Regions from separate parts of the Edaphobacter acidisoli genome, predicted to be linked through region 1. Evidence: riboswitches for the same ligand, from Rfam matches in the RefSeq annotation. Region 1 holds a riboswitch; the other holds the start of a gene.
The links. A riboswitch is a leader RNA that binds a small molecule or an ion and turns the genes downstream of it on or off. The one in region 1 is predicted to bind cobalamin.
Positions count from the first base shown of each region.

Region 2: linked by a shared signal. The riboswitch ahead of metE (5-methyltetrahydropteroyltriglutamate--homocysteine S-methyltransferase) and the one ahead of IEX36_RS03365 (ribonucleoside-diphosphate reductase subunit alpha) in region 1 are both predicted to bind cobalamin.

Region 1 covers NZ_BMJB01000001.1:830,624-835,822, forward strand. Annotated here, with positions in the region: gene IEX36_RS03355 (glycoside hydrolase family 31 protein) at 1-269, shown strand, start outside; gene tdh (L-threonine 3-dehydrogenase) at 512-1,546, shown strand; cobalamin riboswitch at 1,723-1,913, shown strand; gene IEX36_RS03365 (ribonucleoside-diphosphate reductase subunit alpha) at 2,007-4,394, shown strand; gene IEX36_RS03370 (ribonucleotide-diphosphate reductase subunit beta) at 4,405-5,199, shown strand, end outside.
Region 2 covers NZ_BMJB01000002.1:112,716-117,914, reverse strand. Annotated here, with positions in the region: gene IEX36_RS13520 (sugar phosphate isomerase/epimerase family protein) at 1-660, opposite strand, end outside; gene metE (5-methyltetrahydropteroyltriglutamate--homocysteine S-methyltransferase) at 1,251-3,530, opposite strand; cobalamin riboswitch at 3,670-3,871, opposite strand; tRNA gene IEX36_RS13510 (tRNA-Ser) at 3,956-4,045, opposite strand; gene IEX36_RS13505 (outer membrane beta-barrel protein) at 4,166-4,753, opposite strand; gene IEX36_RS13500 (Ig-like domain repeat protein) at 4,762-5,199, opposite strand, start outside.

The DNA.
Region 1 (5,199 bases):
TGTTTGTGCGGGCGGGCTCGATTCTGGCGCTGGGTGCTCCGGTGGAGAGCACGAATGAGAAGCAGGCGATTGCGAAGGTGCGGGTCTACAGCGGCGCGGATGGCGATGCGGTGTTGTATCAGGATGATGGTTCGACTTACGACTATGAGCAGGGGAAGTTCGAGCTGACGCGGATGCATTGGAATGATACGGAAGGGGAGTTGACTGCGACTGGATACAAGGCGTGGAGTAAGCCGGATTCGGAGATGGTTGAGGTCATTGGGAAGTGACTCCATCAGGTGTGAATCTTGCGCAGAGGGGTGAAAAGCAGGCCTCCCGCTGCCCACCCCAGCGAGCAAGCTCGCCGGGGACCCCGGAGCGCGGAAGGATGACAACTGGGAAAGGTGACTCTCTTTCGTTGCATGAACGGTTATAGAGTGCGCTCATCAGGGCATTGGTATCGTTGACTTTCGTTTTGTTACGGAATAGCCTTGAATGCTGTCTGTGAAAACGTGCAGCGGGAAAGGCTCAAATGAAAGCGTTGGTGAAGAGCCGCGATGAGCGCGGTTTGTGGCTGGAGGATGTGCCCGAGCCGGAGATGGGCATCAATGATGTGAAGATTCGTGTGCTGGCTACTGGCATCTGCGGCACCGATCTGCACATCTACGACTGGGATGCCTGGGCACGCTCGACGATCAAACAGGGGCTGACGATTGGTCATGAGTTTGTCGGCGAGGTTGTGGCTGTTGGCTCGAATGTGACCGATATTGCGATTGGTCAGCTTGTGAGTGGTGAGGGGCACGTTGTCTGCGGGCGGTGCCGGAATTGTCTCGCCGGGCGGCGCCACCTTTGCGCGCACACGCTTGGGGTGGGCGTGAATCGCAATGGGGCTTTTGCAGAGTATGTTGTGGTGCCGATGTCGAATATCTGGCAGCATGCGCCGGGGATCTCGCATGAGATTGCGGCGATCTTTGATCCGCTGGGGAATGCTGTGCATACGGCGTTGGCGTTTCCGGTGCTGGGCGAAGATGTGCTGGTGACGGGAGCGGGGCCGATTGGGATTATGGCTGCGGCTGTGGCGCAGCACGCGGGTGCGCGGTATACGGTGATCTCGGACCCGAATGAGTATCGGCGTGCGCTTGCGGAGAAGGTGGGAGTGACGCGGGCAGTCGATCCGCGCTCGACTACGCTGAAGCAGGTGCAGGAACAGTTGGGGATGCATGAGGGCTTCGATGTGGGGTTGGAGATGTCGGGCAATCCGGCGGCGTTTCGCGACATGCTGGCGAATATGAGCCATGGCGCGAAGATTGCCATGCTGGGGATTCCGTCGCAGGATATTTCGATCAACTGGAACCAGGTGATCTTCAATCAACTGACGCTGCGCGGGATTTATGGGCGCGAGATGTATGAGACCTGGTACAAGATGACTGTCATGCTGCAGAGCGGGCTTGATATTTCGGCTGTGATTACGCACAGGCTGAACTGGCGCGACTACGAGGCTGGGTTTGATGCGATGCGGTCGGGGAACTCGGGCAAGGTGATTCTTGATTGGCGCGATGTGGCGTGACGGTGCTCATCGGACGAGCAAAATCCCCGGCACGACGCAGCGATCGGAGCGTCGTGCTATGAAATTGCTGGCATTTCGTCGACGCAAATAGCTTTCCACTGGATTCATCTGGCTGGGGTTGAGATTTGCACAGATACCGCAAGATATGGGGGCTTGCGGTTTCTGAATCTCATGATAGAGTGGTTTTACTTCGCGGTGGCCTGATTGAGAGATTGGGCTGAAAAGGGAATCCGGTGAGAAGCCGGAACTGCCCCGCAGCGGTGAGCAGGAACGAAAGCTCTGTTCGAAGCACTGGCTTGACGGCCGGGAAGCTGGAGCAAGTAGGGTGCCTGCGAGTCCGAAGACCTGCCACGAAGACATTCGCTTACGCCTCCGAGGGGAGGTGAAGTGGCAGTGGCTATCGCTCCGCTGAGGAGCGCTGCTGTTTGCTTCTTCCCCCTTCGCCGGCAGGGAGGGTTCGATGGCCACTACTCAGTCCAGCCTGTCGGGCGTGCTGCCTGGCTTTCCAGTTCACGAAGAGATGCCGACGATGCATGTGCGCAAGCGCAATGGCGCGCTTGAGCCGGTCGATGTCAATAAAATTGTTCGCGCGGTGCAGCGATGCTCGTCGGGGTTGTCGCATGTGGATGCGATGCGCGTGGCCAGCAAGACGATTGGCGGCTTGTACGATGGCGCGACGACGCGCGAGCTGGATGCGATCTCGATCGATACGGCGGCGTCGCTGATTGCGGAGGAGCCGCAGTACTCGAAGCTCGCCGCGCGGTTGCTGCTGGGGACGGTGATCAAAGAAGTTGCGGGGCAGAACCTGCACTCGTTCTCGCAGTCGATTGAGCATGGGCAGCGCGAGGGTGTGATCAATCCGGCTACGGCGGAGTTTGTGCGCGTTCATGCGAGGAAGCTCAACCATGCGATTGATGAGCAGCTCTCGGACAGGTTTGAGTACTTTGGCCTGCGCACGGTGTATGACCGGTATCTGCTGCGCGATCCGCTGTCGCGCAAGGTGATTGAGACGCCGCAGTATTTTTTCCTGCGTGTGGCTTGTGGACTTGCGGGGACGCCAAGTGAAGCGATTGATTTCTATCGGCTGATTGGGTCGCTCGATTATCTGCCGAGCTCTCCGACGTTGTTCAACTCCGGTACGAAGCACGCGCAGATGTCTTCGTGCTACCTGCATGACTCGCCGCTGGATTCACTGGAGTCGATCTACGACTCGTACAAGGATGTGGCGCTGCTCTCGAAGTTCTCGGGAGGGATTGGGTTGGCGTTTCATCGGGTGCGCTCGGAAGGGTCTTTGATTCGCGCGACGAATGGGCTTTCGAATGGGATTGTGCCGTGGCTGCGGACGCTGGACAGCTCGGTTGCGGCGGTGAACCAGGGAGGCAAGCGCAAGGGCGCGTGCTGTGTGTATCTGGAGCCGTGGCATGCGGATGTTGAGTCGTTTCTGGAACTGCGCGAGAATACGGGCGATCTGGCGCGGCGTACTTACAACCTGAATCTTGCCAACTGGATTCCTGACCTCTTCATGCGGCGTGTTGAGGCCGATGAGATGTGGTCGTTGTTCGATCCGAAGGACGTGCCGCATCTGCCGGATTTGTTTGGTGACGAATTTACTGTTGCGTATGAAAAGGCCGAGGCGGAGAAGCTTTATGCGCGACAGATGAAGGCACGCGATCTTTATGCGCGGATGATGCGTTGCCTTGCCGAGACGGGCAATGGCTGGATGACCTTCAAGGATGCGACGAACCTGAAGTGCAACCAGACGGGCAAGCCCGGCAATGTGGTGCATCTGTCGAACCTGTGCACGGAGATCACCGAGGTGACTTCGCGCGATGAGACTGCTGTGTGCAATCTTGGGTCGATCAATCTGGCGCGGCATGTGACGGATGGTGCATTTGATTTCGATAAGCTGGCCCAGACGGTGCGGGCTGCTGTGCCGATGCTCGATCGTGTGATCGACATTAATTACTATCCGATTCCGCAGGCGGCCAGTGCCAATGCGCGGTGGCGTCCGGTTGGGCTTGGTGTGATGGGATTGCAGGATGTTTTTTTCCAGCTGCGGCTGGCGTTTGATTCGCCTGAAGCGCTGGCGCTCTCGACGCGCATTCAGGAGGAGATTTACTTTCATGCGCTGGCCGCTTCGTGTGAGTTAGCTGAGAAGTCTGGTCCTCATCCTGCGTTTGCTGAGACGCGTCTTGCGGAGGGTAAGCTTCAGTTTGATCTCTGGGGAGTGAAGCCTTCGGACGAGAAGCTGTGGGATGTGCTGCGCGAGCGCATTCGCACGCACGGCGTGCGCAACTCGCTGCTGATTGCGATTGCGCCGACGGCGACGATTGCTTCGATTGCCGGATGCTATGAGTGCATTGAGCCGCAGATTTCGAACCTCTTCAAGCGTGAGACTCTTTCGGGAGAGTTCATTCAGGTCAATCGTTATTTGGTTTCGGAGCTGAAGGAGCGCGGTCTTTGGAGTGAGGAGATGCGGATGAAGCTGAAGCTGGCCGAAGGCTCGATTCAGCAGATTACGGAGCTGCCGGATGATCTGAAGCGCATGTACCGGACGGTGTGGGAGATTCCGATGCGCGCGCTGATCGATATGGCTCGTGACCGCAATGCTTATATCGATCAGAGCCAGTCGCTGAATTTGTTTTCGGAGTCGCCGCAGATTGGCAGGCTTAGCTCGATGTACATGTATGCGTGGAAGAGCGGGCTGAAGACGACGTACTATCTGCGGTCGCGCCCGGCGACGAAGATTGCCAAGACGACTGTTGCGGCTAACTCTACAACCGTGAATGCAATTGCTGCCGTGGCCTGCTCGCTGGAGAACCCAGGCTCGTGCGAAGCGTGCCAGTAAAGGAGATTTCATGTCATCTGTTCAAGCGCCTGAAGCTATTCTCGATCCCGGTCTCTGTCTGACGCTGCGGCCTATGCGCTATCCGGTCTTCTACGATATGTTCCGCGATGGCATTAAGAATACGTGGACTGTGGAGGAGGTCGATTTTCAGACCGATCTTGTCGATCTGAAGCAGCGGCTGAATCCTGCTGAGGTGCATCTGATTCAGCGGCTGGTTGCGTTTTTTGCGACGGGGGATTCGATTGTCTCGAACAATCTTGTTCTTAATTTGTACAAGCACATCAACTCGCCGGAGGCGCGGCTTTATCTTTCGCGGCAGCTCTACGAGGAGGCTGTGCATGTGCAGTTCTACCTGACGCTGCTGGACAACTACGTGCCCGATCCGGCGGAGCGCGCGGCTGCGTTTGCGGCGGTGGAGAACATCCCTTCGATTGCGAAGAAGGCTGACTTCTGCATGAAGTGGATGGATTCGATTCAGGCGCTTGATCAGCTCAGCACGCTCGAGCATCGCAGGCAGTTTCTGCTCAATTTGATTTGTTTTGCCGCTTGCATTGAGGGCTTATTTTTCTTTGCCGCATTTGCGTATGTCTACTTCCTGCGCTCGAAGGGGCTGCTGCATGGGCTTGCCGCGGGGACGAATTGGGTGTTTCGCGATGAGAGCTGCCATCTGGAGTTTGCGTTTGAGGTGGTGAATGTTGTGCGCAGTCAGGAGCCTGACCTGTGGGATGAACAGCTTGAACGCGACATCGTGCAGATGCTGCATGAGGCTGTCGATGCGGAGACGCAGTTTGCGGAAGACCTTTTG
Region 2 (5,199 bases), on a different contig from region 1:
ACCAACAATCCGCTGAGAATGTGCGCGGATGAAAACCGGCAGGTTTGCACCGCCACGATACGCGTGACCGGCATCGAGCACAAATGAGACCAGCGAAGGATCTGTCTTCGTGTACAGCGCCTCTATTTCACCGAGCTTAGATTCAAATTCGGGCCAGTGGTTGTGATAGGCAGCCGTAATCCCTACGCTCCTGGCAAAGCGTCCAGCCTGGTTAAGTCCCTCGATCTTCCACTTGAGCTGCTCCTCGCTCGAAACAGGAGCCCCACTCAAGATGAGGTGCTTTGCACCCAACGCGGCGCCACCCCTGGCAATGCCTTCATATAAAGAAGCCGGAGCGATGCATGTTCGCGTGTCATAGCTCTGCGTAGGTAGAAAGATATGAACACCGAAGAACGTCAGTCCAGTCTGCGCAATCAGTCCTCTTGCATGACTAGGTGATTCGAACTGCGCGCTCACATTGCGGAAGCTGCTTTCGAACCCTTGATAGCCGATCTGCTTCACCTGCGCGAGTGCGCTCATGAAGCTGTTGAAGTTTTTAGGATCGATAGGGAAAGCGTTCAACTGAACACCGAAACTAATACCCGCATACTCCCTGGTTTCTGCGAACGCATATGGGAAATGTCCGAGCACTCCCGCACCTGCCGCCGCAATCGTCTTCAACACTTTCCTTCGTGTAAACTGCTCCATCAATTTCCCCCAGAAATGTTGCAGATACCTATTCTTTTGGATGGCCGGGATTATAGGAACCTTTTAGAATCATTGTCAATCTATTTCAATAGATTGAATAACGCATTTAAAATCAATGAGTTAGGTGACAAAGCTCGCTCTATAAAGAAGAATGCTCAGATTGGAGTAGATATCAATACCAGCAAAAGCCCACTCAGGTTGATAACCGAGTGGGCTTTTTAATGGGTATGCTCCAGCCCTAGCTGGGTACGCTCATGATAGCCCGCTCTGAACACGAAATGTTCTGAGGGCAGCAACAAGCGTTATGTAGAAGGTGAATCACAATGCCAAGTTAAAAGGATCTGATGGTTTTGTCAAGCAATGGCCTGTAAAAATTCAGCGGATCTGGCGCGTTCTATTTAGCTGTTTAAGCAATTACAGAGCGCCGCGTCATACGCGAAATAGTAATCATTTGCAATCTATCGCATTCGCACTCAGTATCCGGAGAACCACGCTTCATGTGCATATACCTATATCAGGTGTAAGGACCGAGCCGGATTTTGCCCTTCCAGCTCGGCTCGTTATTATGCTCCGATCTGATTTCGAAGCCTGTCGGCTGCCTTGCACATATTCTCCAGTGCTGACACAGTTTCGGGCCAACCACGTGTCTTCAAGCCGCAGTCAGGATTTACCCAGACCTGCGCCGGTTTGAGTACATCGAGAGCCAGAGACAGCAGCTCCTGCATCTCTTCCGCCGATGGCACTCGCGGAGAGTGGATGTCGTAAACGCCCGGACCTATCTCGTTGGGATACTGGTGTGATTGGAAGGCTTCGAGCAGTTCCATGCGAGAGCGGGCTGATTCCATCGAGATCACGTCAGCATCCAGTGCGGCAATGGAGGGAAGGATATCTTCGAACTCGCAGTAGCACATGTGTGTGTGAATCTGCGTTTCATCTTCAACGCTGCTGGTGGTCAGCTTGAATGCCTTGACGGCCCAATCAAGATAATGTGGCCAGTCGGCACAACGAAGCGGCAATCCCTCGCGTAAAGCCGGCTCATCTACCTGGATGATACGGATGCCAGCCACTTCTAGATCCTGAACCTCATCCCGCAGAGCAAGCGCTATCTGCCACGCTGTCAGCTGACGGGAAATGTCGTTGCGAACAAACGACCACTGTAGCACGGTGATCGGTCCCGTAAGCATTCCTTTGAGCGGTCGCGATGTAAGCGAGCGAGCATAGCTTGTCCACTTCAGTGTCATCGGTGCCGGGCGGGAGACGTCGCCGTAAATGATGGGCGGCTTCACGCAGCGCGAACCATAGCTCTGTACCCAGCCGCTCTCAGTGAAGGCGAAGCCATCCAGAAATTCAGCAAAATACTCGACCATATCATTGCGCTCGAACTCTCCATGCACGAGCACATCCAGGCCTATGCGCTCCTGTTCGCGGATGCATTGTGCAATGGCATCTTTCAGAAAAGCTTCATACTGTTCGGAAGTCTCGTGTCCGTGCTTGTGTGCGGCACGGTGCTTACGTACTTCGGCAGTCTGAGGAAAGGAGCCAATTGTTGTAGTAGGCAACAGCGGCAGTTGTAGCTCATTGCGTTGGACGATAGCCCGCTGCGGATACGGTGATCTACGCAAGAAGTCCTGAGGCCGAAGCGCTGTTAACGCCTCACGGACATTTGGATTGGTAGTTGTCTCTGCGGAAGCGCGATCAGCAAGTGCAGCGGCGTTGGCTTGATATGCGACCTCATCACGACTCGCCAGCGCGGAGATCTCTGCCAGCTTTTCTTCGGCAAAGCGCAGCCAACTTTTGATGCGTGGTGACAACTCCGCTTCGCTGCGAAGATCGTGTGGGACATGCAGCAAGGAGCACGACGGAGCAACGATCACTCGGTCGGCGCCGAGTTGGCGGACGGCTTTACGTAACAGCGGCGTGGCCAAAAAGAAATCAGTCAGCCAGATATTGCGCCCTTCGACGCAACCCACACTTAACACCTGCTCAGGTTGCAATGCCTGCAGAGTTTCTTCGAGTTGTTCAGGAGCACGAACTACATCGATGTGAAGACCGGCAGTGTCAAGTTCAATTGCTGTTCGCAAATTATCGCCGATTGTGTCGAAATAGGTAGTCAGCATGAGTTTGACTGGAACCCTTTTCAACTCTGAATAAACCTGCCGATAAGCACTCTGAACGTTTGCATCGAGATCAGTCACAAGCATGGGTTCGTCGACCTGAACCCATTCGATATTTTCTGCTTCGAGTACTTGTAATATCTGCACGTAGGCAGTGGTTAGCTTCGGCAATAGCGCCATTGGATCAAATCCATTGACTCCCTTGCCAAGCAGGAGCAGCGTCAATGGCCCAATCAGTACGGGCCTTGTCTCAATTCCGAGATCGCGTGCCTCGTGCACTTCGTTGAGCAGCTTCCTTGTGTCGATGTTGAACGAAATGCCCTCACTCCACTCCGGAACGAGGTAGTGGTAATTCGTGTCAAACCACTTCGTCATCTCCATCGCCGACTGTTCGGGACTGTTCCGTGCCATCTGAAAGTACTGCTCCAGCGTGACGGGCCCACTACCAAAGCGTTCAGGTATTGCGCCTACGAGGACGAGTGCATCAAGGACCTGATCGTAAAGAGAAAAATCATTCGATGGAATAGAGTTGAGCCCAGCCACTTGCTGCAGCTTCCAGTGCTCTCTTCGCAATTGCGCAGCCGTGCTCATCAATTCCTGCTCGACACGCTTTCCCGACCAGTAAGCTTCCAGAGCAAACTTCAGTTCACGTTGACGTCCCATCCTAGGAAAACCCAGATTCGCGGTTTTCAATTTTCCAATAGATTTCGATAAGTTTCCTTCAAACATTTGGTTCTCTCCTCAAAACGAAAGAACCACCTGTGCGCAGGCAAATCCACTACGCATAGCGCAGGAACTAGCAGTGGCTACCGATCCAATCCACGAGAGCGGTGTCCTCAAGCGCACCCATAGTCAGCGATCAACGCTTCCACGGCGGTGGCTGCAGGCCGGTCTTCGGACTTTGGACGTCCTACTCTGTTGCCGCTTCCCATCTCAAGTGAGACAGTGCGCTGGCCTTCGCCATGCAACGTTTCGTTCCCATCACCGCTGCGGGACAGCGCTGGATTTACACCAGCTTCCCGTTTAACAAACCGCCAATGGGCGGTTTGACCTGCATGCGAGTAGTTTACTTGAGCGGAGTAGAGGGGCAGCTACAAATCGACACACTTTAAGGACATCGCATCGGACCGCCATTCCTCGCGTTACTAGTCTACTGGCGGAAGAGGAGGGATTCGAACCCCCGATACCCTTTCGGGTATGCCGGTTTTCAAGACCGGAGCCATCAACCACTCGGCCACTCTTCCACCTACTTCGAGTCTAGTATGTTGAGTCTGCCAATGCAAAGCATTGGCTGCGTGGCACTAATGGCATCTCCGAATAGAGCACGTGAGCATGCTCTGCAATGCCTGCCGAAGCAACCCCGTTTAGTGCACTCCAAAACGGTAGGTAATACCAGTGCTGATACGAATATCATTCTGACGATCGTTCACAGCGTTCGGAATGCGAGTATGCACCCAGTCAGCCTGAATAATCGTGAGACCCAGTCTTGGCTTCAACGTTGTGGTGACTCCGCCACCGCCGAGAAAACCAAATGCGTTACGGTTGATGGTGAACTGAAAATTCACATCTTCCTTTGCACCACCGAGCATCACTTCGGCATACGGAACGAACCGATTATACCGGCGCACCGAATACCGAGGGCCGAAGAGATAGTTAAAAATAGTAATATTCTGGCCCGAGTTATTCACGTTATTCGCGTGAGCCACCATAATGTCAGCCACTGCACTCCACGCTGGGGTCATGTTATAGATAAAAGTTCCGCTACCGCCGTTCAGGCTGAAGCATCCGCACTGTCCCGGAGGCGCGTTGGCATGAAAAAAGTTATAGTTCGCCCCGACTTCAATTCTACCGATGTCCTGTACTGCGGACCCGTTTGGTATAGCTTGTCCGTGCAGTACACAGGGCAGAGCCAGCAATAACGCGACCAGGAGTATTCGTTTCAGATGCATCATCTTTCTCCCTACTGTACGACCAGCGTTGCGGTCGCGCTATGTTGAATCGATCCCTCAGTACCTGTGACGGTAACGGTGTATGTGTGTGGATCGAAGGCGAAGTAGCCGCCTGCACAGCCACTGAGAGCTGCGACTGGCAGTAGTGTTGCAATCATAAGAAGCAACACCAGCAATGGACGTGGCAGCTTCTTTCTCAACTTACGAATCGTACCCAAACCGGCGAGCCCCAAAATTCCAAGGGCAACCGGAACGTCATGATGTGAGTTTGGTCCACCCATAGGAGCACGGTTCTCTGCCGTCAAAGAACTGCTTGTATTTACTGTCAGCACCAACGCCGCTTCCCCGCTGCCAGCCGCTGCGGAGCTAGGTGTCAGAGTGTAGGTCGACCCCTCAGGCAGGCCGGTCACCGTCAGGCTGACATTGTCGACGAAGGTTGATGAACCAAC